2 regions of the Streptomyces sp. NPDC044106 genome follow, and region 2 is predicted to be linked to the other one. Evidence: predicted binding sites of a transcription regulator. Region 2 holds the regulator's gene; the other holds the start of a gene.

Region 1 (19,208 bases), on a different contig from region 2:
TTCGACGAGAGAAGCGTCGGGGCGTACCGCCACGACGCCCGGCGTCATGACGTCCCTTACGAAATCAGCCATGGCTGAGCCCTTCCTGCAAACGTTCGTCGTACGTGCCTCGTTCGTCGTGGTGCTCCGCCGCAGTACCCCTGCACCCTCGTGCTATGCCTTGCCGCCCCGTGGAGGTTTGCTCCACCGCGCCAGGGAACCCGCCCCGTGACACCCCCCACATCCATCTGGGAGGGCAGGTGTCATGGCGGTACTCGCTATATTCATCCCGCTGGTGATGCTGGGCGTGGTCCTGGCACTCGGCCGGTACGAGGAGTTGCTGCTGCCGCCCGTACGGAACCCGGACGAGGTGGACGTCGTCGCGGGACGCCGCACCGCCGTGCCCGGCGTCCTACCGCTCCTCGCCCCCGCTCTCGGCCCCCGCACTCGGCAAGAACTCCTGCACCTTCGCCTTCAGCCCCTGACGCACCATCGACACCCGGTCCGCGTCCCCCTTGACGACCGCCGTGGCCGTCGCCTCAAGCTGGGCCCACGTCGCGTGCGGCGGGAGAGGCGGTACCGCGGGATCGGTGCGGAAATCGAGGACCACGGGGCCCGGCGCGGCGAGTGCGGCCCGCCAGGCGGCCCCGACGTCTTCGGGCCGCTCCACCCGGATGCCGGTCAGGCCGATGGAGCGGGCGAACTCCGCGTACGGCACGTCAGGCAGCGACTGCGCGGGCAGGAAGGCCGGAGCGCCCTCCACCGCCCGCATCCCCCATGTCACCCGGTTCAGGTCCTGGTTGTTCCACACGCCGACCACCAGCCGCGGATCGTCCCAGAGGTGCCGGTACTCGGCCGCCGTGATCAGCTCGGCCATGCCGTTCCGCTGCATCGCGCCGTCACCCACCAGGGCGATGACGGGCCGGTCGGGGTGCGCGAACTTCGCCCCGATCGCGTACGGCACACCGCACCCCGTGGTGGCGAGCGTGCCCGACAGCGAGGCGCGCATGTCGCCGCGGAGCGTGAGGTGGCGCGCGAACCAGGCCGCCACCGAGCCCGAGTCGCAGGTGACGACCGCGTTGTCGGGGAGGAGCGGGTCCAGGGCGCGCGCCACGTGTTCGGGGTTGACGGGATCGGCGGAGAGCGCGGCCCTGCGCTCCAGCACGGCGTGCCAGCGCGTGACGTTGGCACGGATCTCGTCCCGCCACTCGCGGCTCACCGCGCGGCGGCCCTCGTCGATCATCGGGATCAGTTCGCGCAGCGTCGCCCGCGCGTCGCCGACGAGATCCACCTCGTACGGGTGGCGCGTTCCGGCCGGGCACGCATCGACGTCGATCCGTACGCCCCGCGCCTTGCCGGACTCCGGCAGGACCTGTGCGCAGGGGACGCCCGTCCCGATCGTCAGGAGCGTGTCGCAGTCACGCATCAGCTCGTGGCTGGGGCGGGTGCCGAGCGGGCCGACGGCGCCGGTGACGTAGGGGAGTTCGTCGCTCAGCGCGTCCTTGCCGAGCAGCGTCTTGGCGACGCCAGCGCCGAGCAGATCCGCGATCTCCTCGACCTCGGCGCGTGCGCCCACCGCGCCCCGGCCGATGAGGACCGCCGCCTTCTCACCGGCGTTGAGGACCTCCGCGGCCCTCCGCAGGGCCGTCGGTGAGGGCGTCGTCGCCCGGCCGTCGCGGCCGGGAACGGAGGGGATCGTCCTGCACGCGCCGCCGGTAGGCGAGTACTCCCGTTCCTGGACGTCGGCCGGCACGATCACGGCCGTCGGGCAGCGGCGCGCGTATGCCGTGCGGATCGCCCGGTCGATGACGTCCGGCAGCTGCCCGGGCTCCGTCACGGTCTCCACGAAGTCGCCCGCCACGTCCTTGAACAGCGCGTGCAGGTCGATCCCTTGCTGGTACGGGCCGCCCGTCGCGCCGCGGTCCGTCAGGCCGACGACGGCGAGGACCGGCACGTGGTCGGGCCGCGCGTCGTACAGGCCACCCAGGAGGCGGACCGCACCGGGCCCCGACGCCGCCACGCACACCCCCAACCGGTCGCCGGACTTGGCGTGGCCGACGGCCTCGAACGCGGCCGTCCCCTCGTGCCGGGACCGTACGAAGCGCGGCCCGCCCCCGGCCCTGCCCCACGCGGTGAGCAGGCCGTCGACGCCGTCACCCGGACAGCCGAAGACCTGCTCGACGCCCCAGGCGCGCAGCCTCTCCAGGATGTGGTCGGCGACCTTGACGCTCATGACGGAACCCTCCGGCCGGTTCGGAAACGGCGATCACGCCCGGGTTTCCGATCGAACCGGCGGAAAACCTCCGGGTGTTTGTCACTGGGCGCGCGGGGCAGGCGGAAGAAAGTGCTTCGGACCGGAGGCACGTCCGTGGGAGCGGCTGCGTCGTTCTTCCCGGGTGTGCCCCGCCGTGGTCCGGCGTGCACGCACTCCCACGGTGACCGTCCACCCAAGGCACCGATTTCTAGGGAGTTGCGACGCACCATGCGATCCCACACCAGTACCGCCGTAGTACCCGCGAGGACGACCGACGCCGCGGCATCCGCGGACACCGTCCCCATCGCGGTGCCCGCACGGACGACCGGCACCGCCGTACCCGCGCGGACCAAGCGTCACCCGCACGACGACGCCCCGGACACCACCGAGGCCTTCGAGCGTCTCGTCGAGCTGCCGCAGGGCGCCGAACGCGACGCCCTGCGCAAGGAGATCGTCCAGGCCTGGCTGCCCATGGCCGAGCGCCTCGCGGGCCGCTTCCGCAACCGGGGCGAGTCCCTCGACGACCTGCGCCAGGTCGCGGCCCTCGGCCTGGTCAAGGCCGTCGACCGCTACGACCCGCGGCGCGGCACCGCGTTCGAGAGCTACGCCGTGCCGACCGTCACCGGCGAGATCAAACGGCACTTCCGCGACCACATGTGGACCCTGCACGTGCCGCGCCGCGTCCAGGACCTGCGCAACCGCGTGCGGTTCGCCCGCCAGGACCTCTCCCAGTCGGTCTCCGGCCGGGCCCCCACCATCGCCGAGATCGCCGCGCACGCGCAGATGAGCGAGGAGGACGCGAGGGCCGGCCTCGAGGCGCTCGACAGCTTCACCGCGCTCTCCCTCGACGCCGAACTGCCGGGCAGCGAGGACGGCTACTCGCTGAGCGACGCCCTGGGCGGCCCCGACCCCGCGCTCGACGTCGTCGTCGACCGCGAGGCCGTCAAGCCGCGCATCGCCCAGCTGCCGGAGCGCGAACGCACCATCCTCTACATGCGGTTCTTCGGCGACATGACGCAGAGCCGCATCGCCGACGAGATGGGCATCTCGCAGATGCACGTCTCACGGCTCATCAGCCGCTGCTGCGACCGGCTGCGCGACCAGGTCATGCGGGACGCCGCCTGACGACCGGCCGTTCCGCGCCGCCGCGCCCCCGCCTCCTCAGCGGGCCGCGCCGCGGCGCATGGCGAGCGCCACGTGCCGGGAGAGCACGTCGACCGCCCGCGCCTCGGCCATCGAGAAGGCGAGCCGCGGGCCGCTGCGAAAGAGCGTGAGGACGCCGTCCACCGGACCGTGCGCATGAGCGGTCAGCGGCACGCACAGCAGTGAGGTGACCTCGGCGCGGACCAGTACGTGCGCGCCAGACGCGTCCCTGCCGAAGGCGTCCGGGTCCTCCGGGCGCACCTGCAGCGAAGCCGCCCCGCCGCGCGCCGCCTCCACGACGAGGGGGCACGCGGCGGGGTCCTGGCCGAGGACGTCGGCGACCGGTGCGTCCGGCGGCCCGAGGACCGTCACGCGCCGCGGCCGCGCCGCCCCCTCGTCGGCGATCACCCAGTCGGCGAACCGCCCGTGCAGGACCGCCGCGGCCCGTTCGAGGACCGCCGTACGGTCACCGGCGGACGCGGTGAGCAGCGCCGTCGTCATGGCGTCCGCCAGATCGAGCTGGGCCGCGTGCCGGGTCGCCTCCCCGAGGTCGGGGGCGGGGCCCGGCGCGCTCGGCCCCCCGTGCGCGCGCTCCCCGGCGGGCTGCAGCACGACGAGGACCGCCATGCGGGGCTCGGTGCCGGGACGCAGCGCCGTGAGCGTCGCGCGGACCGGCGTGCCGGGGCTGTGCTGCAGGTGGACGTTGAGGCTGCGGTCACCCTCGCCGCGCGCGACCGCCGCGGTCTGCGAGCGGAACGCGACGCGGTCCGCGTGCACCAGGAACCCGGTCAGCGGCCGGCCCGTCGCGTATCCCGCGCGGACCCCGGTGAGGCCCGTCGCGGCGAAGTTCATGCGACGGACCACGGTCTCCCTGTCTATCAGCGCGACCGGCAGCGGCATTCGCTGGAAGAGCGCCCGCAGCAGCCGCTGCTCGTCCCGGTCCGACGTGGCGCTGTCCCACTGCCCGTTGATGGCGAGGCGTTCGTACGTGGGCCACAACTGGCCTGCCGCGTGGTCGAGTTCGAAGATCGCCGCGTCGAGCACGGTGCTGAGGTCGCTCGCGGGAACGGAACGAGCCGCCTTCAACTCGCTGATGCGGCGCACAAAATCCGCGAGCTCTTCACCGAACTCTTCCATTTGAGACATGTGTCGAACCTAGCCGCTGGGACCGTTTTCCGGAGGCCTTGCCGGGAAGCCGTAGGAGAGAGGAGGAACACCCATGGCCCCCTTGCCGGATCTGGACCTGCTGCGACCGGAATCGTCGTCGCCCGGCCGCAGGTTAGCCGAACTGGCCGAGCAGGCCGTACGCTGCACGCCCGCCTGCTGCGGCGCGAGCACGACGGTCTCCGACCGCGGTGACGAGCACCCCGCCGCGGTCACCCACCCCGACCTTGCCGGACTCGTCGCGGTACAGCTGCGGTCGGGCGACGGGCCGATTCCCGCCGCGGAGGAGAAGGGCGCGCCGGTCGACGCCGAGGACCTGCTGCGGGACGAACGATGGCCCGAGTACCGCGCGATGGCGCTCGACTCAGGTGTACGTTCCTGCGTCACGCTGCCCTTCCCGCGCGGCGGACTCACCGTCACCCTGACCCTGTTCAGCTTCCGCCCGGGCGCGTTCGACGACGCGGAACACGGGCCCGCCCAGGCGCTCGGCGACCTCGCCACGACGAGCTTCGTGCGCGACCGGCAGTACCGCGCCGCGCTGACCGAGCTGGACCAGCTGGGCGCGGCCATGCGGACCAGGCCCGTCGTGGACCAGGCATCCGGGATCGTCATGCACGTCCTCGGGTGCGACGCGGACGCCGCCTTCGGCGTGCTCCGGCGGATCTCCCAGACGACCAACCGGAAGCTGGCCGACGTCGCGGCCGCACTGGTCGAGACGAGGGGACGCGGCCTGGAACGCGAACTGGTCTCGCTGGCCCGCTGAGAACCGCGGGCTTCGGCCCGGACCGGCCGGAAACGGCTGGTCCGGGCCTTTCGCGCGCTCCGGACGGCTCACCCGGGCGGGCACGCAGTGGGGCGCCGCGTTGTGATGGAGACGTAGGACGTGACGGTGACGGAGACGTACGAGGTGATGAAGGCCCGCGGCGATGTTCCGGCAGGTCCTGGGTACGGACCGGGTCATCGGGGCATGAGGGGAACAGAGTCACGTGAGTGCACGGAGGTACGGATGAGGCGGACGGCGACGGAGGGCCACGGCCCCGTCCGGTACGGGCCGCCCCCGCCCGAGCCGGGCCTCCCGGTCTTGCCCGAGGTCGCGGCGGCCGCCGCCGCGGCAGCGGGCCGCTCCCCGGCCGAGCCCGCGGGCGGCGGCCCCGCGCTCCTCGACGCCGCGAGCGGCTACTGGGCCCGGCGCGGCCTGCCCGTGGAACGCGGCCTGACCGCCGCCGCCCCCGGCGCCCCGCCCCTGCTCCTCGCCCTCGCCGCGGCCCTCGGCGGAGACGTGCTGCTGCCCCGCCCGTGCCCCGCCTGGTGGGCGCCCCAGGCGCGGCTGCTCGGCAGCGGGGTCTACCACGTGCCGACGCCCGCGGAGTGTGGCGGCGTCCCCGACCCGTACGCCCTCCTGGAGACCGTCCGCCGGGTCCGCGCCGAGGGCGGCAGACCCCGGCTCCTCGTGCTCTCCGTGGCCGACGACCCCACCGCCACCGTGCCGCCCCCCGAAGTGCTGCACGAGGCGGTGGAGGCGGCGGCAGGTGAGGGCCTGCACATCGTCAGCGACGAGACCTGGCGCGACACCCTGCACCACCCCCGCGACACCGTCCTGATCGGCCCGGCCGAGATGGACCACGAACGGGTGACCGTCCTGTGCGACCTCGCCGGATCCCTGCTGCCGCCCGCCCTGCCCGCCGCCGTCGCCCGCTTCCCCACGGGCGACGCGGGCGCCGCCCTGCGCGCCCGCACCCTCGACGTCCTCACCGCGCTCGGCGCGACCCTCGCCGCCCCGGCCGCGGCCGCCGCCGCGTACGCACTCGGCGAACCGGACGCGATCACCGGGCGGCTCGCCGCCGCCGTCCGCCTGCACGCGCGCGTGGCCGCCGCCGCGCACCGCGCCGTGCTCGCCGCCGGCGCCCTGTCCCGGCCCCCGCAGGCGGGCCGGCACCTGTACGCGGACCTCGGCCCGCTGCGGTCCGCGCTCGCCGCGCGCGGCGTCGGCGACGCGCAGGAACTCGAGGACTTCCTCGTCGAACGGCTCGGCATGCCCGCGCCGGGCGGCCACCGCTTCGGCGACGACATCGACGCCCTGCGCGTACGACTGTCCACGGGACCGCTCCTCGGCACGACCCCGGAGGAACGCCTGGCGTCGCTCGCCGCACCCGACCCGTTGGAACTTCCCCACGTGAAGCGGGCGTTGGGAACGTTCGAAGCGGCCCTGGACGACCTCGGCGCAGCAGACCGGCGAATGGAGCCCCCTCGATGACCCAGCAGGTGGAGCAGCAGACACAGCCGCAGATATACGCGCGGGAAGAGGCCGAGCCGCTCGCCCCGCCGCGGGCACCGGGCGGCGTCAGACGGTGGCCCAAGTCGTTCGCCGACCGGCTGACCGCGCCGCTGCCCGGCTTGCGGGGAATGGCGCGGTTCGCGCGCGAGGGGGCCCTGCGGCCGCGCCCCGAGGGGCTCGCGGACATCGGACGGCTGCCGTTCGAACCAGGACCGCTGCCGCGCGTCGACACCCGGACTGTCGCCGTCACCTGGGCGGGGCACGCCAGTTGGGTCGTCCGCATCGGCGGCCTCACCGTCCTCACGGACCCCGTCTGGTCCCGCAAGATCCTCGGCACCCCGGCCCGCGTCACCCCCGTCGGTGTCGCCTGGGGCGCCCTGCCGCGCGTCGACGCGGTCGTCATCAGCCACAACCACTACGACCACCTGGACGCGCCGACCCTGAACAGGCTCCCCAGGGACACGCCCGTCTTCGTGCCTGCGGGCCTCGGCCGCTGGTTCACCCGCCGCCGCTTCACCCACGTCACCGAACTCGACTGGTGGGAAGGGGCCGAACTGCGCGGGGTGCAAATCGACTTCGTGCCCGCCCACCACTGGTCCAAGCGGACCCTGTTCGACACCTGCCGCACGTTGTGGGGCGGCTGGGTGCTCACGGACGCGGAGGGCCAACGGGTCTACTTCGCGGGCGACACCGGGTACGGCCACTGGTTCGAGCGGATCGGCGCCCGCTATCCCGGCATCGACCTGGCGCTCCTGCCGATCGGCGCGTACGAGCCGCGGTGGTGGCTCAGGGACGTCCACTGCGACCCGGAGGACGCGGTCCGGGCGGCGGGCGACCTCGGCGCCCGCCGGATGGCCCCCATGCACTGGGGCACCTTCCTGCTCTCCGCCGAACCGGTCCTCGAACCCCTCACCCGGGTCCGCGCGGCCTGGGAGCGGACGGGGCGGCCCCGCGAGGACCTCTGGGACCTGCCGGTGGGGGCGTCGCGGGTCCTCACGACCTGAGGGCGGGGCTCCGGCTCCGGCGGGGCGTCAGGCCGGGGTGCGCCTGACCTTGCGCCACAGCGCGGGCGCCACGCTGATCAGCACCGTCAGCACGATCGCCACGGCGACGCCCTCCCAGGGCTCCTTGAAGAGGGAGCCCCCGAGAATGCCGATCAGCTGGTACGTCACCGCCCAGGCGAGGCACGCAGGGACGTCCCCGCGGGCGAACTGACGAAGCGGCATCTTCGCCATCAGGCACGCCAGCATCACCGGGATGCGGCCCGCGGGGACGAGCCGGGACAGCACGAGGACCATCACACCGTGGTCCTCGAGCTTCTCCTGCGCCTGCGCGAGGCGCTCCTCGGGCGCCCGGTCGCGGATCGCCGCCAGCCAGCGCGACCCGTTCTTCGAGCGCATGCCGCGCCGCCCGAGCCAGTACAGGCCGACATCGCCGAGGAACGCCGCGAACGCCGCGACACCGAAGACGACGAGCAGCGAGAACGGCGTCGTCTGATGGAAGGCGACCACCGCCGCCGAACTGACCAGCGCCCCCGTCGGCACCACCGGCACCAGCGCGCCGATCACCACGAGGAGGAACAGCGACGGATAGCCGAGCGCCTGCTGAGTGCTCTCCGGCGGTATCCGGGTCGCCGCGTCGAATATCACCGGGCCACCTCCGGCAGCACGCTCTCCCCGTGCGCGAGCCGGTGCACCGTCACCCCGGGGGCGAGTCGGGCCGCGTGGCGGACGAACTCGTGGCCGGGCGCGTGGAATTCATGCGGCCGTACGGCGTCCATGCCGATCGGCCAGTACGTTCCGTAGTGCACCGGGATCGCGCTCCGCGGCGAGATCCGGTGGAGCGCCTCGGCGGCGCGGGCCGGATTCAGATGACCGTGGCCCAGACAGGGGCCCCAGCCGCCCACCGGAAGCAGCGCCACGTCGATGTCGCCGACCTCGGCGGCCATCTCGTCGAAGAGCCCGGTGTCCCCGGCGAAGTAGGTCCGCGCCTCGCCGCTGACGACGTAGCCGAGGGCGGGCGAGCGGTGCGGCCCCACGGGCATCCGCCGACCGTCGTGCAGCGCGGAGACCACGCGGACGACCAGGTCGCCGACCCGCACCTCGTCGCCCGGCACGACCTCCGTGAAGTGGAGATGGCGGAGCCTGCGGGCCAGACCGGGCACCGAACGCGCCGCCCCGCGCGGAACCAGCGCACGGGTGCCCGCCGCGAGCCGGGCGAGCGAAGGGACGTGCAGATGATCGGCGTGCAGATGCGAAAGGAGCACGACGTCGGCGACGGCGGCCGTCGGCGGTGGCGGCGCACCCCTGCGGCGCCGCAGATGCGCGAGGCGGCGGGCGAAAAGGGGATCGGTCAGTACGCGGACACCCGAGTCCTCGACCGTGCATGTGGCGTGACCCCACCATGTGACCTCGACGGGCACCCGGTTCCTCCTTCGTGCGACTGTCTCCGAGCCTACGGCCAGGAGTAGGGTCGGCGGCCTACGCCGAGGGTGAGGGGACGCCATGGGAGATGTCGTGGGCTCCGGTGCGGGTTTCGCCGTCGGCACGGTCGTGCGTGGTGATGCCGCCGCCGTGCGCGTCGCGGCGATCGCCAGCCTCACGCCGCTGGAGGAGCTCGACGCCGACCCCTTCCTCGTCGACTCGCGCAGCCAGCACGCGATGTGCGCGCGGTGGGCGGCCGCGCAGGGGTACGTGATCACTCGTGAGCTCGTCGTACGGGGGCTGCGCGCGGACCACGCGGTGCTGTGGGGGGACGTCGAGGCGGGCCTCGTGGACCTCTTCGTGGTGCCGAGCCGCCGGGTCCTGGAGCTGGCGCTGCGGTCGGCGGACGAGTTCACGGCGGAGTGTGCGCGGCGGGGGGTGCGGGTGGAGACGGCGGGGCTCGCGGAGCCGGCGTACGACGCGCAGATGAAGGCGCGGGTGCATCGGCGGTTGTCCATGCCTACGGCGGGGTACGACGGGCGCTAGTTCGAGTGCTCTGCTGCTTTTGCGGGGTCTCTCCTGCCTTGCGCCGCTCCGCGGCGGCTTCTCCCACCCGCCCACCCGTACTCCGCGGCGAGGTCCCGGGCTGTGTCACGCTGGGGGCCGGTTCGGGGCGGCGTGGGAAAGGGCTTGGTGTGGGGCAAGGGCGATGGCGGAGAGTTGGCAGCGCGCTGTGGCGCGTGGTGGCTGTGTGGGCCGTCAGTACGCTCACGATGCTCGTGCTCGCCGGCATCCTCCCGGACTTCAAGCTCCAGGCGGACAACGGCGACAGCGCCACCCGCGTCGCGACCACCGCAGCCCTCGGCGCGGGCGCCTTCGGTCTGCTCTCCGTCCTGGTGTGGCCGCTGCTCGTACGCGCCCTGCTCCTCGTCCCCGCCCTCGTGCTCGGACTGCTCGCCTTCTTCCTCAACGGGTCGCTGCTCCTGCTCGCCCTGAGCCTCATCCCTGAGGGGCGCGGTGAGGCGGGGGCGGAGACCGCCGTCGTCGTCGCCGCGGTGATGTCCGCCGTCGCCTCGGCCACCGGCGGCGCCCTCGCGGTCCGGGACGACGACGCCTACCGCCGGCGGCTGTACCGGCTTGCCGACCGCCGCCGCCGGCGAGGTTCCGGCGGCGCCCCGGGGCCCACGACCCCCGGCACCGTCTTCATCCAGCTCGACGGTGTCGGGCACGACGTGCTCAGCGCGGCTGTCGGCAAGGGGCTCATGCCCACCGTCGCCCGCTGGCTGGGGCAGGGAGAGGGAGCGGCGGCGGGGCGTCCCACCCACCGGCTCACCCCGTGGCGTACCGACTGGTCCAGCCAGACCGGTGCCAGCCAGCTCGGCATCCTGCACGGCTCCAACCACGACGTGCCCGCGTTCCGGTGGTACGAGAAGGACACCGGCGAGGTGATGGTCAGCAACCGGCCCGCCTCCGCCGCGGAGCTGCAGCGGCGGGCCGTCGGCCGCACCGGGGACGGCGGGCTCCTCACCGTCGACGGCGCAAGCCGCGGCAACCTCTTCAGCGGGGGCGCCGAGCAGCTCGCCCTCGTGCTGTCGATCGCGGCACGCAGGGGGAGGGAGAACCGGTCGCGGGCCGGGTACTTCGCGTACTTCTCCGATCCCGCCAACGCCGTCCGCACCGCCCTCTCCTTCGTCGCCGAGGTGTTCAGGGAGATCGGTGAGTCCACGCGCGCCCGGATCGAGCGGCGCCGTCCGCGGGTCGGCCGGGGCGGGCTCTATCCGTTCATCCGCGCCTTCGCGACCGTCGTCGAGCGGGACGTCGTGGTCGCCGCCGTCATCGGGGACATGCTCGCCGGGCGCAGCGCGGTCTACGCGGACCTCGTCGCGTACGACGAGGTGGCGCACCACTCGGGGCCGTCCGGCAAGGACGTCGAGAAGGTGCTGCGGCGCCTGGACCGGTCGCTCGCGCTGCTCGATCAGGTGGCCGAGCACGCGCCGCGCGCCTACCGGATCGTGGTGCTCTCGGATCACGGGCAGAGCCCGGGCGAGACCTTCCGGACTCGCTACGGCCTCACCCTCGGCGACCTGGTCCGGGCCGGCTGCGGGCTGCCGGTGCCGCGCAAGGCGCAGCGTACGCACAGCGGCGCGGAGGCCCGTTCGGCGGTGCGGGCGGCGCTGCGCAGGCCCGTAGAGGAGGGCGCCGACCAGCACAGGCCGGCCCGCCGCGCCGAGCCGATCGTGCTCGCGTCGGGCAATCTCGGGCTCGTGTCGTTCCCCGACGTGCCGCACCGGATGACGCGCGAGGAGATCGACCGCCGCCATCCGGCGCTGCTCACCACGCTCGCCAACCATCCGGGGGTCGGCTTCCTCCTGGTCCGCAGCGCGGAGCGGGGCCCGCTCGTGCTCGGGGCGCGGGGCGCCGAGGTGTATCTGGACGAGGAACCCGGCCAGGACGGTCTCGGGCCGCTCGCCGATTTCGGGCCCGGCGCCGCGGACGCCGTGCGGCGCACCGACGGGTTCCCGCACGTCGCCGACATCATGGTCAACTCCTGGTACGACCCGGAGGAGGGCGAGGTCCTCGCCTTCGAGGAGCAGATCGGCTCGCACGGCGGGCTCGGCGGCGCGCAGGGCCGCCCCTTCCTGCTGTCGCCGCTGGTGCTCCCCGACCCGGTGGCGGACGGCACGGAGCTGGTCGGCGCCGAGCAGGTCCACCGCGTCCTGCGGCGCTGGCTGAGGGAGGCCCTGGGGCCGGAGATTCCCGTGGCCGCGCCCACTCCCGCCCCCGCGCCCGCGCTCACCCCCGCTCCCGTACCCCTGAACGATTCTCTGTTCGACGGGCCGGACAGCACAGCTTTTGCGGCTCCCGACCATGCCGCGCAGGACAAAACACACTGATTTTGAGCAGCGTCCGCCGTGCCCGACCATGGCTTCCGCCCGGCGACGCCGGGCGGCAGGGCACGACGAGAGGCGCACCACCCCATGCACGACACCGGAACCGTGGAACCGTCGGCTCCGGCCTCCCACCAGGGAGAATCGGCGCCGACCGACACAGCAGGGGACGCGTCGACCGGGGTGGACGCGCCTGCGGGCGCGCAGAGCAAGCACGCGCGGAGCTTCAGTCTTCCGGTCGCCACCTGCCTCGTCATGGGGAACATCATCGGCGGCGGCATCTTCCTGCTGCCGGCCTCCGTCGCCCCGTTCGGCACCATCAGCCTCGTCGCGTTCGGCGTTCTGACCGCCGGGGCCATCGCTCTCGCGCTCGTCTTCGGACGGCTCGCCCAGCGCGACCCGCGCACCGGCGGACCCTACGTGTACGCCCGCGCCGCCTTCGGCGACTTCGCGGGGTTCCTGGCCGCCTGGTCGTACTGGATCACCACCTGGGTCTCCAACGCGGCCCTGGCCGTCGCCGCCGTCGGGTACCTCGACGTCCTGATCCCGGTCAACGACCACAGGTGGACCGCCTGTCTGGCCGCCCTGGTCCTGCAACTCCTGCCCGCCCTCGCGAACTTCGCGGGCACGCGGTACGTCGGCGCCGTCCAACTGGTCGCCACCGTCCTGAAGTTCCTGCCGCTGCTGCTCGTGGCGGTCGGCGGGCTCTTCTTCTTCGACAGCGGCAACCTCGGCCCCTTCCGGGCCAGTGACGACAGCCCGACGGGAGCCGTCTCCGCCGCCGCCGCGATCCTGCTCTTCTCCTACCTCGGCGTCGAGTCGGCCGCCGTCAGCGCGGGCGAGGTGCGCGACCCGCGGCGCAACGTCGGCCGCGCCACCATCCTCGGCACCCTCGGCGCCGCCCTCGTCTACCTGCTCGGCACCCTCGCCGTCTTCGGCACCGTCGCGCACGACAAGCTGGTGGCCTCCACCGCGCCCTTCTCGGACGCCGTCGACGTGATGTTCGGCGGCTCCTGGGGCGGCACCGCGGTCGCCGTCGCCGCGCTGATCTCGATGGTCGGCGCCCTCAACGGCTGGACGCTGCTCAGCGCCCAGACGCCGTACGCGGCGGCCCAGGACGGGCTCTTCCCGAGCGCGTTCGGCAGGAAGAGGCGCGGGGTGCCGACCGTCGGCGTCCTCGTCACCGTCGTCCTCGCCTCGCTGCTGACCGTCTACAACTACACGGCGGGTTCGAGCGGCGTCTTCGAGTCCCTGGTCCTGATCACCACGTTCACGGCGACCGTGCCGTACCTCCTGGCCACCGTCGCGCAGATCTACTTCCTGGTCTCCGGGCAGCGCGAGCGCGTCGACCGCGGGCGCCTGGTGCGGGACGCGGTCCTCGCGGGCGTCGCCTTCGCGTTCTCCATGTGGCTGGTCGCCGGGTCCGGCTACGCGGCCGTCTACCAGGGCGTGCTGTTCCTCTTCGTGGGCGTGCTCGTGTACGCGCTGATGGCGGCCCGCAAGCAGCGGGCCGCCACCGTGAACGGCTGAACCGGTTCCCCGGTCCGCCGCCGCTCGCGCCTACCGCGCCAGCGGCGCGACGACCCAGCGGCGGGTCTTGAAGATGCTGCCCTGTGTGCTGATCTCGATCAGCTTGCGGGCGGCGGGGTACGCCTCGTTGCCCTCCATCTCGTAGCCGACCTCGAATGTGCCGGGGACGTCGTTGACCTGCGGCGGACGCTCCGCCGCCGCGCCCCGGCCCGACTCGTCGGCGGTGACCGCCGCGAGGTGGGCGAGGAGCCTGCGCTGCGCCGCGTCGAGCGCGTTGCGCGGGTCGCGCTCCAGCGGCGCCGCCGTGGCCCTGCCGCCCTTGGGTGCGGGCGGCGACACCTCGGTGCTCGGCTCGCGGGTGACGCCGGTGGGCCGGCGCGTGGCGATCTGCGCCTGCACGGGCGTGCCGTCGTTGTCGAGGGCGACGCGGATCAGGCCGCGGCCCGGGGTGATGACGGGGATGCCGTCGAAGACCTGCCGGAACGTCACGTGCGTCTGCAGCGAGACGGGGCGCCCGACCTCGGAGCCGTCCTTCGTCCCCGAGTTCTGCATCAGGTCGTGCACGCTGTCGACGACGAGTTCGGCGCCCTCGGCGTACCGCTCGGCGAACGCGCGCGCCGTCTGGACGGCGCGTTCGGTGGGTAGCTGCTGGGTGTTGCGGTGGTTGGGCTCGGCGAGCTTGATCCACCGGTTGCCCTGCGGAGCGGTGGAGATGATGCGGTCGCCGGAGGTCGCGTTGAGCACGCCCATCCGCTCGACGTGCACCTCCTGGAGCGCCGCCGACGGGAAGTCGGCGAGCTGCCCGAGGCGGCCGAGTTCGGCGCTCGGGTCGCGGGGCGCGAGCTGGATGATCTGCTGCTGTCCGGGGAGCTGGGTGAGCAGTTCCCTGATGCCCGCACGGGCGTAGTACCAGCGCCACGCGTACCAGTTGTCCGGCACGTGGTCGCGGTAGAAGTTGCGCTCGGTGTTGAGGCGGTTGGTGGCTTCCGCCTGGGTGGAGCCGACCGCGCAGACCGAGGGCGCCTGACCGTGGTAGATGTCCCAGCTGGCGTTCAGCCAGGCGTCGCAGTACGTCTGCCCGGCCCGCCACTTCTCCCAGAACTTCTTTCCGTAGTCTCCGCTGTCGATGCTGGTGGTCTCGAAGCCGAAGATCATCCGGAAGCCGACGTTGGGTCCGGCCCAGGTGCGGATCGGGGAGTGGCCGCCGGTGACCTTGAGCGAGTCGCAGGTGGACCAGAAGACGTAGTTCGCCTTCTCGTTGCCGAGCGCCATCCGGTTGGAGACGGCGTCGCTGCGGCCGTCCCAGGCGGCGCCGAGTGGCGCGAAGAAGACGCCGTTGCCGTCCATGCCGCCGTGGCCCGAGTGGTAGACGGCGACGACCGCGTCCATGCCGTAGCGGTCCTGCCAGTTGTCGTACGTCTCCTCGTACGCCCACACCTGCGCGCCGCCGTCGGCGAACCAGAAGTTGCGGTCGTAGAACTGCTGGAGGTACGCCAGCCAGCCGGTGGCGTCCTCGTGCGTGTGGTAGAGCGTGGCCTGGTTGACGAACTTCTGGATGCTGAAGGCCCCCCACCATCCGAAGGTCGAGTCCCGGTCGCCGGCCGCTCCGGGCTTCTCCGGTTCCAGTGGAGAGGGACCGCGGTCCGAGTAGTTGATGCGCATGGCCTTACCCCCTGAGAGGATCTCCTCGCTGTCGTGCGCGAGGGGGCCTCAAAGTGTCACCGCCGACGCGCCTTGCCCAGTTGCCATTCCGGCCATAGGCCCCCTGCCACGCGTCTGTTCCCGCACCTCAGAGGCCCCTGTGGCGTGGCGGCGCACACAACGTGTTCGTATCGGCCGACGCGCACCTGCGGCCCCCGCTCGAACACCTCGGTGACCCGGCCGCGCCCCGCGCGGCCCGTTTTCACCCGAGGGTCTCCCGGGCACCGGGGGAGGCCCTCGCGGGTTCACCGCGGCGCCGTGCGCGTGCGGGCCGGGCCCGGGTCCGCTATAGCCTCTGGGAACCACTGACAACGGTGAAGAGCGGAGCGGCACATGCACAACGCGGGTGATCGTATTGACACTTCGACGGCCCACTCGGCGCGGGTGTACGACTACATCCTGGGAGGCAAGGACCACTACCTCGTCGACATCGAGGCGGGCGACGCCATGTGCCGGCACTGGCCTGCGCTGCCGGTGCACATGCTGGAGAACCGCCGCTTCATGCACCGCGCCGGACGCCACCTCGCCCAGGAGCAGGGCATCCGGCAGTTCCTCGACATCGGCACCGGGCTGCCCACCGCCCCCAACCTGCACGAGGTGGTGCAGGGCGTGGCGCCGGAGTCCCGGGTGGTCTACGTCGACAACGACCCCATCGTGCTGGCCCACGCCCGCGCCCTGCTGCAGAGCTCCCCGGAGGGGGCGACCGCTTACGTCGACGCCGACATGCACGATCCCGAAGCCATCCTGGAGAGCCCCGAGTTCCGCGCGCTGATAGACCTGGACGAGCCGGTCGGCCTGATGGTCATCGGGATCCTGCACTTCATTCTGCCGCCGGATGACCGGCGCCTGGTGCGGCGGCTGCTCGAACCGCTGCCGTCGGGCAGCTTCCTCGCGCTGACGATCGGCACCGCGGACTTCGCGCCCGAGGAGGTCGGCCGGGTGGCCGAGGAGTACGAGCAGCAGGGGATGCCCATGGTGCTGCGCGATCTGGAGACCGCCACGTCGTTCTTCGAGGGGATGGAGCTCGTCGACCCTGGCGTCACCCAGGTGCACACGTGGCGTCCGGGGCCCTTGCAGGACGGCATCGACGACCGGGCCATCGCCATGTACGGGGCGGTGGCACGCAAGGCCTGATCCGTACCGTCTCCGCGCGGCCCGTTCCGGCCCGGAGTGTGATCGGATGGGGCCAACGGAACTTCCGATCACGGAACCGCACTGAAGGGATCTGCATCGTGGCAACCACGCGCTCCGCGCACACGGTCTGGGAAGGCTCTCTGGCAGAGGGCTCGGGCACCGTCACCTTCGACTCCTCCGGCATCGGGGAGCAGGCGGTGTCCTGGCCGTCGCGCGCCGAGGAGGCGAACGGCAGGACCAGCCCGGAGGAGCTCATCGCCGCCGCGCACTCCAGCTGCTTCGCCATGGCGCTGTCGCACACACTGACCGGCGCGGGCAACCCGCCCACCCGCCTGGTCACCTCCGCCGACGTGACCTTGCAGCCGGGTACCGGCATCACCGGCATCCACCTCACCGTCGAGGGCACCGTGCCCGGCATCGACGAGGCGGCCTTCGTCGAGGCCGCCGAGAAGGCCAAGGGCGGCTGCCCGGTGAGCCAGGCACTGTCGGGCACCACCATCACGCTTTCGGCCAAGCTGGCCTGAGCGCGACCGAGTTGACGAGGCCGTCACCCCGAAAAGGGGTGGCGGCATTGTCACGCCCGGCATTGACAAGAGCGCGCTCAAGTTTTGTGATGGAGAACCGAGTAGACCTGGATACGGGGGATGTGAGCTCACGGCGGAAGGGACTGAACCATGGCACGTGCGGTCGGGATCGATCTCGGTACGACGAACTCAGTGGTGGCCGTACTGGAGGGCGGTGAGCCCACCGTCGTCGCCAACGCGGAGGGCGCGCGCACCACGCCCTCGGTCGTCGCCTTCGCGAAGAACGGTGACGTCCTGGTGGGCGAGGTCGCCAAGCGGCAGGCGGTCACCAACGTGGAGCGCACCGCGCGTTCCGTCAAACGCCATATGGGCGACGGTGGTTGGCGCTTCCCGGAGAGCGGCTCCGTGGACGGCACCCGCTACACCGCGCAGGAGCTGTCCGCGCGGGTCTTGCAGAAGCTCAAGCGCGACGCCGAGTCCTACCTGGGCGAGGACGTCACCGACGCGGTCGTCACCGTGCCCGCGTACTTCGACGACACCCAGCGCCAGGCCACCAAGGAGGCCGGTGAGATCGCCGGGCTCAACGTCCTGCGCATCATCAACGAGCCGACGGCGGCGGCCCTCGCGTACGGCCTCGACAAGGGTGACGACGAGACCGTCCTCGTCTTCGACCTCGGCGGCGGCACCTTCGACGTCTCGCTCCTGGAGATGGGCGAGGGCGTCATCGAGGTGAAGGCCACCAACGGCGACACCCAGCTCGGCGGCGACGACTGGGACCAGCGGATCGTCGAGTACCTGGTGCGCCAGTTCAAGAACGGGCACGGGGTGGACCTCGGCAAGGACAAGATGGCGCTGCAACGCCTGCGCGAGGCGGCCGAGAAGGCGAAGATCGAGCTCTCCTCGTCGAGTGAGACCGACATCAACCTGCCCTACATCACCGCGTCGGCCGAGGGCCCGCTGCACCTCGCGGAGAAACTGACCCGCGCCCAGTTCCAGGAGCTGACAGCGGATCTGCTCGACCGGTGCAAGGAGCCCTTCCACCAGGCGGTGAAGGACGCGGGCGTCAAACTCTCCGCCGTGGACCACGTGATCCTGGTGGGCGGTTCCACGCGGATGCCCGCGGTGACCGACCTGGTCAGGGAGCTCACCGGCAAGGACCCGCACAAGGGCGTCAACCCCGACGAGGTCGTGGCGCTCGGCGCCGCCCTGCAGGCCGGGGTGATCCGCGGCGACGTCAAGGACGTCCTGCTGCTCGACGTGACCCCGCTCTCCCTCGGCATCGAGACCAAGGGCGGCATCATGACCAAGCTCATCGAGCGCAACACCACGATTCCCACCCGTCGTTCGGAGACCTTCTCCACCGCGGAGGACAACCAGCCCTCCGTCGGCATCCAGGTCTTCCAGGGCGAACGGGAGATCGCCGCGTACAACAAGAAGCTCGGCGTCTTCGACCTGACAGGCCTGCCGCCCGCCCCGCGCGGCGTCCCCAAGATCGAGGTCACCTTCGACATCGACGCCAACGGGATCATGCACGTCTCCGCGAAGGACGAGGCCACAGGACGTGAGCAGCGCATGACGGTGACGGGCGGTTCCGCGCTGCCCAAGGACGACATCAACCGCATGGTGCGGGAGGCGGAGGAGCACGCCGAGGAGGACCGCAAGCGGCGCGAGGCGGCCGAGACCCGCAACCAGGCCGAGCAGCTCGTCTACCAGACCGAGCGGTTCCTGCGGGAGAACGGCGACAATGTGCCCGCCGACACGAAGGCCGAAGTGGAGTCGGCTGCCGACGAGTTGAAGGAACTGCTCAAGAACCGGGCCGACGACACGGCGGCGCTGCGGACCGGCGCGGAGAAGCTGGCCGCGGTGAGCCAGAAAATGGGCCAGGCGATGTACGCGAATGCCGGCGGGAGCGCCCAGCAGGAGACGGCCGCGGAGGCCCCCGCCGAGGAGAGCGTGGTGGACGCCGAGATCGTGGACGAGGACGACAAGAGTGCCGGGGAGAAGGGCGGCGCCCAGTAGGTGCCGCGGGGGCGGGCGGGGCTCACGACTCCGTCCGCTCCCAGCCCCGCCGCTCGGGCCGCGCCCCGACCCGCTTCGGGTCCCGGGCGCGGTAGACCACGTACGGCCGGAAGAGGTACTGCACGGGTGCGCTGAACATGTGGATGAGCCGGGTGAAGGGCACCAGTGCGATGA
Region 2 (10,897 bases):
ACTCGGTGCAGGTGGAGAAGTCGAGGATGCCCTTCCAACTGAACTGCTCTACCTGGGAGACACCGAATACCGCGTCCTCGGCCGGGTCCTCCCAGTCGATCGGCTCGCCGCCCGACGTCATCGGCTGCAACCCGCCAAGCGCCGTGCCGCCCGCCGCCTCACGCTTGAACCAGATGTTCGGGAAGGCGAGGAAGCGGTGCCAGGCGACACCCATGTTGGTGTTCAGACCGACCACGATCATCCAGATGAAGGAGGTCGCGATCTTCAGGCCCGCGAAGAAGTACGTGAGGTTCTGGAGGGTGGAGAGGTCCATCCCCCTGAACCAGGAGACGAATGGGTACGAGAGGAAGAACGAGGCCTCGTAGCCGTCGACGTGGTGCTGGGCGCCCTCCAGGGCGTGCAGCGTGAAGATGCAGACGCCGACGGTGAAGATGACGGCCTCGACGAAGTACGCCTGGCCGGTCTTGGAGCCCGCGAAGCGGGACTTGCGCTCCGGGCTGTCGGGCCTGTTCAGCTGGCGGATGACGATCAGCGTGAGGATGCCGAGCACCGTCATCGTGCCGATGAACTCGACGAAGACGTTGTACGGCGTCCAGTCACCGATGACCGGCAGGAGCCAGTCGGCCCGGAAGAGCTGGCCGACGGCGTTGACGATCGTCAGGAGCAGCGTGAAGAACCCCACCGCCACGAACCAGTGCGCGACGCCGACGATGCCCCACTTGTTCATGCGCGTGTGGCCGAGGAACTCTCTGACCACGGTGAGGGTGCGCTGCCAGGGATTGTCGGTCCGCAGCCCGGCGGGCACAGGCTGGCCGAGCCGTACGAACCGGTAGATCTGCACGATGGCACGGCTGAACAGCGCGACACCGACCGCGATGAGGACCAGCGACACGATGATCGCGGCGAGTTGCATGTGGGGGCTCCTCGAGCCTGCGAGGCGAACTGTGACGAAGCGGCTGCTGCCTTGCTTCCTCCGCCGCACTGTAGTCAGCGAGGTGGAGATCCGCGTCGCTCAGGCAAGCCACGGCCGGGCGACTGCCCTACCTGCGCCTAAGGGCCGGATAAGAGTTGAGTCCCCCCGACTCACTTCTGTTGACGCAAGCGCACCGCTGATGCATCCTTGAGTCAGATCCACTCAAGATGTACCTCTGGAGGAACCGAAATGGCACGTGCGGTCGGCATCGACCTGGGCACGACTAACTCCGTCGTAAGCGTTCTGGAAGGCGGCGAGCCCACCGTCATCACCAACGCCGAGGGTGCCAGGACCACGCCGTCCGTCGTCGCCTTCGCGAAGAACGGCGAGGTGCTGGTCGGCGAGGTCGCCAAGCGCCAGGCGGTCACCAACGTGGACAGGACCATCCGGTCGGTCAAGCGCCACATGGGCACCGACTGGAAGGTGGACATCGACGACAAGGGGTTCAACCCCCAGCAGATCTCCGCGTTCATCCTGCAGAAGCTGAAGCGTGACGCCGAGGCGTACCTGGGCGAGAAGGTGGCCGACGCGGTCATCACCGTCCCTGCGTACTTCAACGACTCCGAGCGCCAGGCCACCAAGGAGGCCGGCGAGATCGCGGGCCTGAACGTCCTGCGCATCGTCAACGAGCCCACCGCCGCCGCCCTGGCCTACGGCCTGGACAAGGACGACCAGACCATTCTGGTCTTCGACCTCGGTGGCGGCACCTTCGACGTCTCGCTCCTCGAGATCGGCGACGGCGTCGTCGAGGTGAAGGCCACGAACGGCGACAACCACCTCGGTGGTGACGACTGGGACCAGCGCGTCGTCGACTACCTGGTCAAGCAGTTCAACAACGGCCACGGCGTGGACCTCTCCAAGGACAAGATGGCGCTCCAGCGCCTGCGCGAGGCGGCCGAGAAGGCCAAGATCGAGCTGTCCTCCTCCACGGAGACCTCGATCAACCTGCCGTACATCACGGCCTCCGCCGAGGGCCCGCTGCACCTGGACGAGAAGCTCACGCGCGCCCAGTTCCAGCAGCTCACGTCCGACCTCCTGGAGCGCTGCAAGACGCCGTTCCACAACGTCATCAAGGACGCGGGCATCCAGCTCTCCGAGATCGACCACGTCGTTCTCGTCGGTGGCTCCACCCGCATGCCCGCCGTCGCCGAGCTCGTCAAGGAGCTCACCGGCGGCAAGGACGCCAACAAGGGTGTGAACCCGGACGAGGTCGTCGCCATCGGCGCCTCGCTCCAGGCCGGTGTCCTCAAGGGTGAGGTCAAGGACGTCCTGCTCCTCGACGTGACCCCGCTGTCCCTCGGCATCGAGACCAAGGGCGGCATCATGACCAAGCTCATCGAGCGGAACACCACGATTCCGACGAAGCGCTCCGAGATCTTCACGACGGCCGAGGACAACCAGCCGTCCGTCCAGATCCAGGTCTACCAGGGCGAGCGCGAGATCGCGGCGTACAACAAGAAGCTCGGGATGTTCGAGCTGACCGGTCTGCCGCCGGCGCCCCGTGGCGTCCCGCAGATCGAGGTCTCCTTCGACATCGACGCCAACGGCATCATGCACGTGACCGCGAAGGACCTCGGCACGGGCAAGGAGCAGAAGATGACCGTCACCGGTGGCTCCTCGCTGCCGAAGGACGAGGTCGACCGGATGCGCCAGGAGGCCGAGAAGTACGCGGACGAGGACCACGCCCGCCGCGAGGCCGCCGAGTCCCGCAACCAGGGCGAGCAGCTCGTCTACCAGACCGAGAAGTTCCTCAAGGACAACGAGGACAAGGTCCCGGGTGACGTGAAGACCGAGGTCGAGACCGCCGTCAGCGAGCTGAAGGAGAAGCTCAAGGGCGACGACACGGCCGAGATCCGCACCGCCACCGAGAAGGTCGCCGCCGTCTCGCAGAAGCTGGGCCAGGCCATGTACGCCGACGCCCAGGCCGCGGGCGGGGGCGCCGAGGGCGCTGCCCCCGGCCCGGACGCCGGGGCCAAGGCCGACGACGACGTGGTCGACGCCGAGATCGTCGACGACGAGAAGCCCGGTGACGCGAAGGGTGGCGCTGCCTGATGACCGAGGAGACCCCGGGTTTCGGCGAGAACGCCGAGAATCCCGACGTCCCCTCTGGCGCCACCCCTGATGACGCGGCGCCGAAGGCCGCCGAGCCCTCCACCGAGGAGGGCCCGGCGGCCCCGGCCGGGGACACGGAAAGCAAGACGTCCGCGCAGGACGTGGGCCTGACCGCACAGCTGGACCAGGTGCGCACCGCGCTCAGCGAGCGCACGGCGGACCTCCAGCGGCTGCAGGCCGAGTACCAGAACTACCGCCGTCGGGTGGAGCGGGACAAGGTGACGGTGAAGGAGATCGCCTCGGCGAACCTCCTCTCCGAGCTGCTCCCCACCCTCGACGACATCGGCCGCGCCCGTGAGCACGGTGAGCTGGTGGGCGGCTTCAAGTCGGTGGCCGAGTCCCTCGAGACCGTCGTCGCCAAGCTGGGCCTTCAGCAGTTCGGCAAGGAGGGCGAGCCCTTCGACCCGACGATCCACGAGGCCCTGATGCACTCGTACGCGCCCGACGTCACCGAGACGACGTGCGTCGCGATCCTGCAGCCGGGGTATCGCATCGGCGAGCGCACCATCCGCCCCGCGCGGGTGGCCGTCGCCGAGCCGCAGCCCGGCGCGCAGACGGTCAAGGGCGAGACGGCGGAGGCCGACGCCGAGTCGGCCGAGCCGACGGACAAGGACAGCGGTGGCCCGGACGAGGGCTGACGCTGAACTGACGAGGGACTACCGAAAGGGGGTGCGTCGGGGATGAGCACCAAGGACTTCATCGAGAAGGACTACTACAAGGTCCTCGGCGTCCCCAAGGACGCCACCGAAGCCGAGATCAAGAAGGCGTACCGGAAGCTCGCCCGCGAGAACCACCCGGACGCCAACAAGGGCAACACCAAGGCGGAGGAGCGCTTCAAGGAGATCTCCGAGGCGAACGACATCCTCGGTGACCCCAAGAAGCGCAAGGAGTACGACGAAGCGCGTGCTCTCTTCGGCAACGGCGGATTCCGGCAAGGCCCCGGAGGCGGCGGCGGATCGTTCAACTTCGACCTGGGCGACCTCTTCGGAGGCGGCGCCCCGGGTGGCGGTGGAGCGGCCGGCGGCGGCTTCGGGGGCGGTCTCGGTGACGTCTTCGGGGGCCTGTTCAACCGCGGCGGCGCGGGTGCCGGAGCCGGTGCGCGTACGCAGCCGAGGCGCGGCCAGGACATCGAGTCCGAGGTCACGCTGAGTTTCACGGAGGCGGTGGACGGTGCCACGGTGCCGCTGCGCATGTCCTCCCAGGCGCCCTGCAAGGCGTGTTCCGGCACCGGCGACAAGAACGGCACGCCGCGTGTGTGCCCGACCTGCGTCGGCACGGGCCAGGTCTCGCGGGGCGGTGGCGGAGGGTTCTCCCTCACCGATCCGTGCATGGACTGCAAGGGCCGTGGGCTGATCGCCCAGGACCCCTGCGAGGTCTGCGGCGGCAGTGGCCGCGCCAAGTCGTCCCGGACGATGCAGGTGCGGATTCCGGCCGGTGTCTCGGACGGGCAGCGCATCCGCCTGCGCGGCAAGGGCGCACCCGGTGAGCGCGGCGGCCCGGCCGGTGACCTGTACGTGGTCGTGCACGTCGACACCCACCCGGTCTTCGGCCGCAAGGGCGACAACCTCACGGTCACGGTGCCGGTGACGTATCCGGAGGCGGCGCTGGGCGGCGAGGTGAAGGTGCCCACGCTGGGCGGCCCGTCCGTCACCCTGAAGCTGCCCGCGGGCACGCCGAACGGACGTACGATGCGGGCCCGCGGCAAGGGAGCGGTCCGCAAGGACGGCAGCCGCGGCGACCTGCTCGTGACGGTGGAGGTCGCGGTTCCGACGTCGTTGAGCGACGGGGCGAAGGAAGCCCTGGAGAGCTACCGCAAGGCGACTGCGGACGACGATCCGCGGGCAGAACTGTTCCAGGCCGCGAAGGGAGCATGAGATGGACGGCCGTCGTCGACAGCCCGGACTGAGCAGGGCGTATCAGCTGACCGATGAGACGCCGGTCTACGTCATCTCGGTGGCCGCCCAGTTGAGCGGCCTGCACCCCCAGACCCTGCGGCAGTACGACCGCCTGGGCCTGGTCTCCCCGGACCGCACCCCGGGACGCGGCCGTCGCTACTCCGCCCGCGACATCGAGCTGCTGCGTACCGTGCAGCAGTTGTCGCAGGAGGAGGGCATCAACCTCGCCGGCATCAAGCGGATCATCGAGCTGGAGAACCAGGTCGCCGCGCTCCAGTCGCGCGTCGCGGAGCTCTCCTCGGCCGTGGAGGGCGCCGCCGTCGCCATGCAGCAGCGTGAGGCGGCGGTGCACGCTTCGTACCGCCGCGACCTCGTCCCCTACCAGGACGTGCAGCAGGCGAGCGCGCTGGTGGTGTGGCGGCCCAAGCGGACGTCCGAGCAGTAGGTTCCGTAACCTGAAACAGGGCCGGGAGGTGACCACCTCCCGGCCCTGTTTCGATGTGGGCCGACGGTTTTACCGGGGGAGTTGAGCTGACCATGGCCATGGTGGGGTTGTTCTGGATCGCCGAGGGCGATGTGTACGTGGGGGCGAAACCGGCCGGGCTCGCCGCCGGGGTGCGGCTGTCCCCGGAGGGCGTACTGGCCCTCGGCGACCGGCAGTCCGGCATGTGGCCGTGGGAGGACGTGCGCGCCCTGACGGTCGACGACGTCCCGGTGAAGTCCCTGCGGCGGCATGTGGGCGCGGCGGTCGACCTGGTCCTCACGGTCGGCCTGGGCGGCGGCGACGAGGCCCCCACGATGACGGTGCGCCTGACGGCCCCCGACGGCGACAAGGAACTGACGGCGTACACCGCGGCGGCGATCGGCTACTCCCAGACGGAGTACGACCTCTCCCGCGCGCTCCTGTCCCGCCTCACGGAGGGCGCGGGCTCGCTCCTCACGACGCTGACCGCGATGGCGGACTGGGGCCGTCGCCACGAGGGCGGGTCGCCGCGGGCGGCGGAGCGGGAGGCGTTGTTGCGGGAGTGGGTTGCGGGGAGTGGGGGGTGAGGGTGAGGGGTGAGGCGTCTGCCCGTGCCCGTGTCCGTGTCCGTGTCCCTGGCCCTGTCCCGGGCCCTGGCCCTATCTCTGGTGATGGTCCAGGATCTTTGACTGCCCTATGAGGTAGCCGAGTTGGGCCCGGCTGTGACTGCCGAGCGTGCTGGCCAGTTTGGCGATGTGGACGCGGGCGGTGCGGATGTTCATGCCGAGCCGGTCGGCGACCTCCGCGTCGGTGAGGCCTTCGACGAGGAGCCCCGCGATGGCGTGCTGGCGGGCGGTGATGCCGTTCTCGGGCGGCTGGGGGGCGGCCTGCGGCCACATGGGGGTCGCCAGCCCCCAGAGCCGCCAGAAGGTCGTGGCGAAGTACTCGACGAGGGCCGGGTGGCGCAGTTCGAGGGCGACGCTGCGGTCCCGGCTCGCGGGGATGAACGCCACGGTCCGGTCGAAGACGAAGAGCCGGTCGGTCACCTCGTGCAGGGTCCGGGCCTCGGCGTCGCCGGTGAGCTGCTCGAAGTAGGCCAGCACGGGCAGGGAATGGCGCGTTGTGTGCTGGTAGAGAGTGCGCATTCGGCACCCTCGGGTGAGAAGGGCCTGGTCCCGTGGGAAGACTTCGGCCAGGGTCTCGGGCGGTCGCGTCCCGCCGGGCTGTACGGCGAGGAATTCCTCCGTGACCCGGCCCATCGCGCGGTCGATGGCCGCGTTGATCGCGTCGAGCCCGTCGAGCACGATGACGGAGCGGTCGCCCGTTCCGGAACAGGCGTCGGCGCCGAACCGCACGTCGAGGACGGCGGGGTCGATGGGGACGGAGGGGCGCAGCCGTTCCGGGTCGTCGGGGTGGGGTTCCAGGATCCCCAGCTCCTCCAGGCAGGGAGCGCCTACGGCCTCACTGCGCAGAATGCGCCCCTCGCGGAGGGAGCGCCGGTAGACGCCCAGCCCCTCCGGGCAGAGTTCGTCGACGGCGTGCGGTAAGTGCTTCGTGGCCATTCGGTCCCCCTCCTGCCTGGTTGAAGCGCCGCGATTCTATGCAGGCGAGGAGTGGGCCGGTCCGGATGCCGTAGTTCAAGTGTCTACTTATGGACGGCCCCGCGAACGTGTCTTATTTCCGTCCGGTTCCCACGCCCGTCATGTCGTTCTTCCCTGTTCGAGAATTCCCGACTGGGCGATGAGATAGCCCAGTTGGGCCCGGCTGCCGCTGCCGAGGGCGGCGGCTATCTTGGCGATGTGGGCGCGGCAGGTACGGACGTTCATGCCGAGGCGGCGGGCGATTGCCTCGTCCACGTGGCCGTCGACGAGGAGTTTGGCGATGGAACGCTGGACGCCGGTGATGCCGTCCGTGGACGGTGCGTAGGGGGCCTCGTCGAGCAGCGGTGACGCTCGTTGCCACAGCTGCTCGAAGACGTTGGCCAGATACTGGACGAGGCCTGGATGGCGGAGTTCCAGGGCCGTTTGGCGGTCCTCGCGGGCCGGTATGAAGGCGACGGTCCGATCGAAGATCATGAGTCGTTCGATGAGTTCTTCGAGTGTGCGGACCTCCACCTTGCCCTGCCGCATGTGCTCGGCGTAGGCGATGGTGGTCTGGCTGTGGCGTGCGGTGTGCTGGTACAGCGTTCGCATCCTGATGCCTCGGTCGAGGATGCTCTGACTCTGCTTCACCGCTTCGGTGACGATGGCTTCGCTGCGCCCGCCGCCGGGTTGGACGGTGATGACCTCCGACTGGCATTCGGCTATGGCGACTTGAATGGCCGCGTTGATGCGGCTTCCGCCTTCGAGAACGGTGATCGAATGGGCGGCAGGACGGTCCTGGGCGGTGATGGCCATAAATGGCTCGAACGTGTCGGCGAGTTCGTTGGCCAGCGTCCTCCGCTCCTGGATCTCGCGCTCAATGGGGCGGACGCGTTGGGCGAGTGCCGAAGTGGGCGGAACAGGGCGGAGCCAGTCGGCGTCATCCGGATCGGGGACCAGGAGCGCGAAATCCATAAGGCAGGGAGCGGCTTCCGCTTCCGTGCGCCGGATGCGTCCGGTACGCAACGCGTTGCCGTAGAGCCGCTTACCTTCATCGCATAGTTCAGCCATGGCATGTGGATGTGCCCTAATTGAGCTGTTTATTGGCATAACTCCACCCCCCAGGGTCTTGAACGTGCAGGAACATGATGCATCGGTCCTGTGGTGTTCGCATGGCTGAATGAGCCATCGTCTTGGAAGGCCGGGGGAGAGTCGCGATGGAAGTGAGGACGAAGCCCGCTATGCGCCAGGGAAAGCTTCGCTCGGTACTTGTCTGTGCCTTCTCCGTTGGGTTGGCTGTCAGCGCCTTCAGCGCTCTGAGCGCGCACCCGGACGACGATGCCGCCGCACGAACCGCGTCGGCCGCGTCCGCGGCGCCGTCGGATGTCATCTGGGACGCCGTTCCGCAGGGTGACGTGATCTGGGCGTCGGCTGCGAAGGGGGATGTCATTTGGGGGACCGCTCCGAAGGGGGGCGCCGTCTCATGAGTACCCCTCCCGACGACCGCACCTTCCGCCGAGAAATGGCCACCGCCTACCGCTCCGGTTGGCACTTCATCGATCTTGTGACCGCGATCCCCCACCGCGGCGACTCGTTGATGGTGACCCTGCTCGGTGAGCCCATCGTCGTCACCCGTGACGACGAGGAGGAGATCAGGGCCTACCGGTGTCTGCGCCGGCCCCGCGGAGCGCCGCAGCCCGTGCGCTGCGCCGTCCGGTACGGGATGGTCTTCGTCAACCTCGACCGCCGTGACCACCAGGTGGTCGGCGGGCAGGACCAGCACGACCAGGGCGCCGCGAGCGCCTCGGACAACGTCACAGCCACCCCCCGCAGTGCCTGACGCGATTCCCCCGTCGTTGTAAATCGCGCAGGCGCTTCCCCCAGCAGCGGCGCCACCGTGGACCTGAACACGGTGGCGCCGCTGTGGTGTGCGCGGGTGCTTTTCCGTTACGCCTTGCCGAGCGCGCGGGTCAGCGTGATCTCGATCAGGACCCGGTCCGGGTTCGGCGACGGCCTGCGCCCGTACCGCTCCTCGTAGCGGATCTCCGCCTCCGCGATCTCCCGCGGCGCCGTCCTGATCTCCGCCCTGCCCTCAAGCGTGGCCCACCGCCGGCCCGCGAACTGGCACACGGCCACCCGCGCGCCGGGCCCGTCCACGCCCGTCGCCGCGAGGATGTGCACGACCTTCCGGCTCGTCTTGCGGGCGAGGACCCGCGCGACCCCGGCGGCCGGGTCGTACGTGACGCCGACCGGCACCACGTGCGGCGTGCCGTCCGGGCGCAGGGTCGTCAACGTGCACAGGTGCCGTTCGCGCCAGAAGCTGAGGTAGTGCTCGGGCGGGTCGCACGGATCGATCCGGGCGGCGGGCGGGGTCGGCGGGTTCGGGGTCATGGTTACGGAACATAGCCGCCCGGACTTCCCGCTTCGTCCTTGAGTGGAATAGACTCAACTTTGTGTACGTTGACCAAGTCAGTGTTACGCGTACGGCTCAACAGGAACCCGTAGGGCCGTAGGACGACGTGGTGGGACCCGTAAGGAGGAGAGGCGCACGTGGACGCCGAGCTGACCAACAGGAGCCGGGACGCGATCAACGCGGCCACCAGCCGCGCGGTGCAGGACGGTCACCCTGACCTGACCCCTGCGCATCTGCTGCTCGCGCTGCTGGAGGGCGAGGACAACGAGAACATCGTCGACCTGCTCGCCGCGGTCGAGGCCGACCAGGCCGCCGTCCGCGCCGACACCGAGCGGGTGCTCGCCGCGCTGCCCAGCGTGACGGGGTCCACCGTCTCGCCGCCGCAGCCCGACCGCGAGATGCTGGCCGTCGTCGCGGACGCGGCCCAGCGCGCGAAGGAGCTCGGCGACGACTACCTGTCCACCGAGCACCTGCTCATCGGCATCGCCGCCGAGGGTGGCAAGGCCGGGGACGTACTCAACCGGCACGGAGCCGGCAGCAAGAAGCTGCTGGCCGCATTCGAGAAGACCAGGGGAGGGCGCCGGGTGACCACACCCGACCCCGAGGGCCAGTACAAGGCCCTGGAGAAGTTCGGCACCGATTTCACCGCCGCCGCCCGCGAGGGCAGGCTCGACCCGGTCATCGGGCGGGACCAGGAGATCCGGCGCGTGGTCCAGGTCCTTTCACGGCGTACGAAGAACAATCCCGTCCTCATCGGCGAACCCGGCGTCGGCAAGACCGCCGTCGTCGAAGGGCTCGCCCAGCGCATCGTGAAGGGGGACGTCCCGGAGTCGCTGAAGAACAAGCGGCTCGTCTCCCTCGACCTGGGCGCCATGGTCGCGGGCGCGAAGTACCGCGGCGAGTTCGAGGAGCGCCTCAAGACCGTCCTCTCCGAGATCAAGGAGAGCGACGGGCAGATCATCACGTTCATCGACGAGCTGCACACCGTCGTGGGCGCCGGGGCCGGCGGCGATTCCGCCATGGACGCCGGGAACATGCTCAAGCCCATGCTCGCCCGCGGTGAGCTGCGGATGGTCGGCGCGACCACCCTCGACGAGTACCGCGAGCGGATCGAGAAGGACCCCGCCCTTGAGCGGCGCTTCCAGCAGGTCCTCGTCGCCGAGCCGAGCGTCGAGGACTCCATCGCGATCCTGCGCGGGCTCAAGGGGCGGTACGAGGCGCACCACAAGGTCCAGATCGCCGACAGCGCGCTCGTCGCCGCCGCCACCCTCTCCGACCGGTACATCACCTCGCGCTTCCTGCCCGACAAGGCCATCGACCTCGTCGACGAGGCCGCGTCCCGGCTGCGCATGGAGATCGACTCCTCGCCCGTCGAGATCGACGAGCTCCAGCGCGCCGTCGACCGCCTGAAGATGGAGGAGCTGGCGATCGGCAAGGAGACGGACCCGGCGAGCAAGCAGC

The links. The regulator HspR, encoded in region 2, represses chaperone genes until heat shock. The targets are predictions, from matches to a motif close to TTGAGNNNNNNNNNCTCAA.
Region 1: dnaK (molecular chaperone DnaK) is a predicted target of HspR. The motif match lies at 17,078-17,096, and genes of this name have one in related genera.

What each region holds. Positions count from the first base shown of each region.
Region 1 covers NZ_JBWKFZ010000002.1:162,337-181,544, forward strand. Annotated here, with positions in the region: gene AC07DI_RS03505 (CBS domain-containing protein) at 1-72, opposite strand, end outside; gene AC07DI_RS03510 (thiamine pyrophosphate-requiring protein) at 392-2,212, opposite strand; gene AC07DI_RS03515 (RNA polymerase sigma factor SigF) at 2,462-3,358, shown strand; gene AC07DI_RS03520 (PAS domain-containing protein) at 3,395-4,522, opposite strand; gene AC07DI_RS03525 (ANTAR domain-containing response regulator) at 4,596-5,303, shown strand; gene AC07DI_RS03530 (aminotransferase class I/II-fold pyridoxal phosphate-dependent enzyme) at 5,547-6,794, shown strand; gene AC07DI_RS03535 (MBL fold metallo-hydrolase) at 6,791-7,819, shown strand; gene AC07DI_RS03540 (DedA family protein) at 7,847-8,464, opposite strand; gene AC07DI_RS03545 (MBL fold metallo-hydrolase) at 8,461-9,237, opposite strand; gene AC07DI_RS03550 (hypothetical protein) at 9,320-9,784, shown strand; gene AC07DI_RS03555 (alkaline phosphatase family protein) at 9,934-12,132, shown strand; gene AC07DI_RS03560 (amino acid permease) at 12,217-13,656, shown strand; gene AC07DI_RS03565 (DUF6345 domain-containing protein) at 13,687-15,318, opposite strand; gene AC07DI_RS03570 (SAM-dependent methyltransferase) at 15,691-16,491, shown strand; gene AC07DI_RS03575 (OsmC family protein) at 16,590-17,015, shown strand; gene dnaK (molecular chaperone DnaK) at 17,166-19,034, shown strand; gene narI (respiratory nitrate reductase subunit gamma) at 19,057-19,208, opposite strand, start outside.
Region 2 covers NZ_JBWKFZ010000015.1:200,920-211,816, reverse strand. Annotated here, with positions in the region: partial or broken gene AC07DI_RS27625 (Fe-S oxidoreductase) at 1-913, opposite strand, end outside; gene dnaK (molecular chaperone DnaK) at 1,163-3,025, shown strand; gene grpE (nucleotide exchange factor GrpE) at 3,025-3,723, shown strand; gene dnaJ (molecular chaperone DnaJ) at 3,766-4,959, shown strand; gene AC07DI_RS27605 (heat shock protein transcriptional repressor HspR) at 4,961-5,425, shown strand; gene AC07DI_RS27600 (hypothetical protein) at 5,518-6,030, shown strand; gene AC07DI_RS27595 (helix-turn-helix transcriptional regulator) at 6,103-7,005, opposite strand; gene AC07DI_RS27590 (helix-turn-helix transcriptional regulator) at 7,144-8,133, opposite strand; gene AC07DI_RS27585 (hypothetical protein) at 8,507-8,863, shown strand; gene AC07DI_RS27580 (pyridoxamine 5'-phosphate oxidase family protein) at 8,971-9,414, opposite strand; gene clpB (ATP-dependent chaperone ClpB) at 9,574-10,897, shown strand, end outside.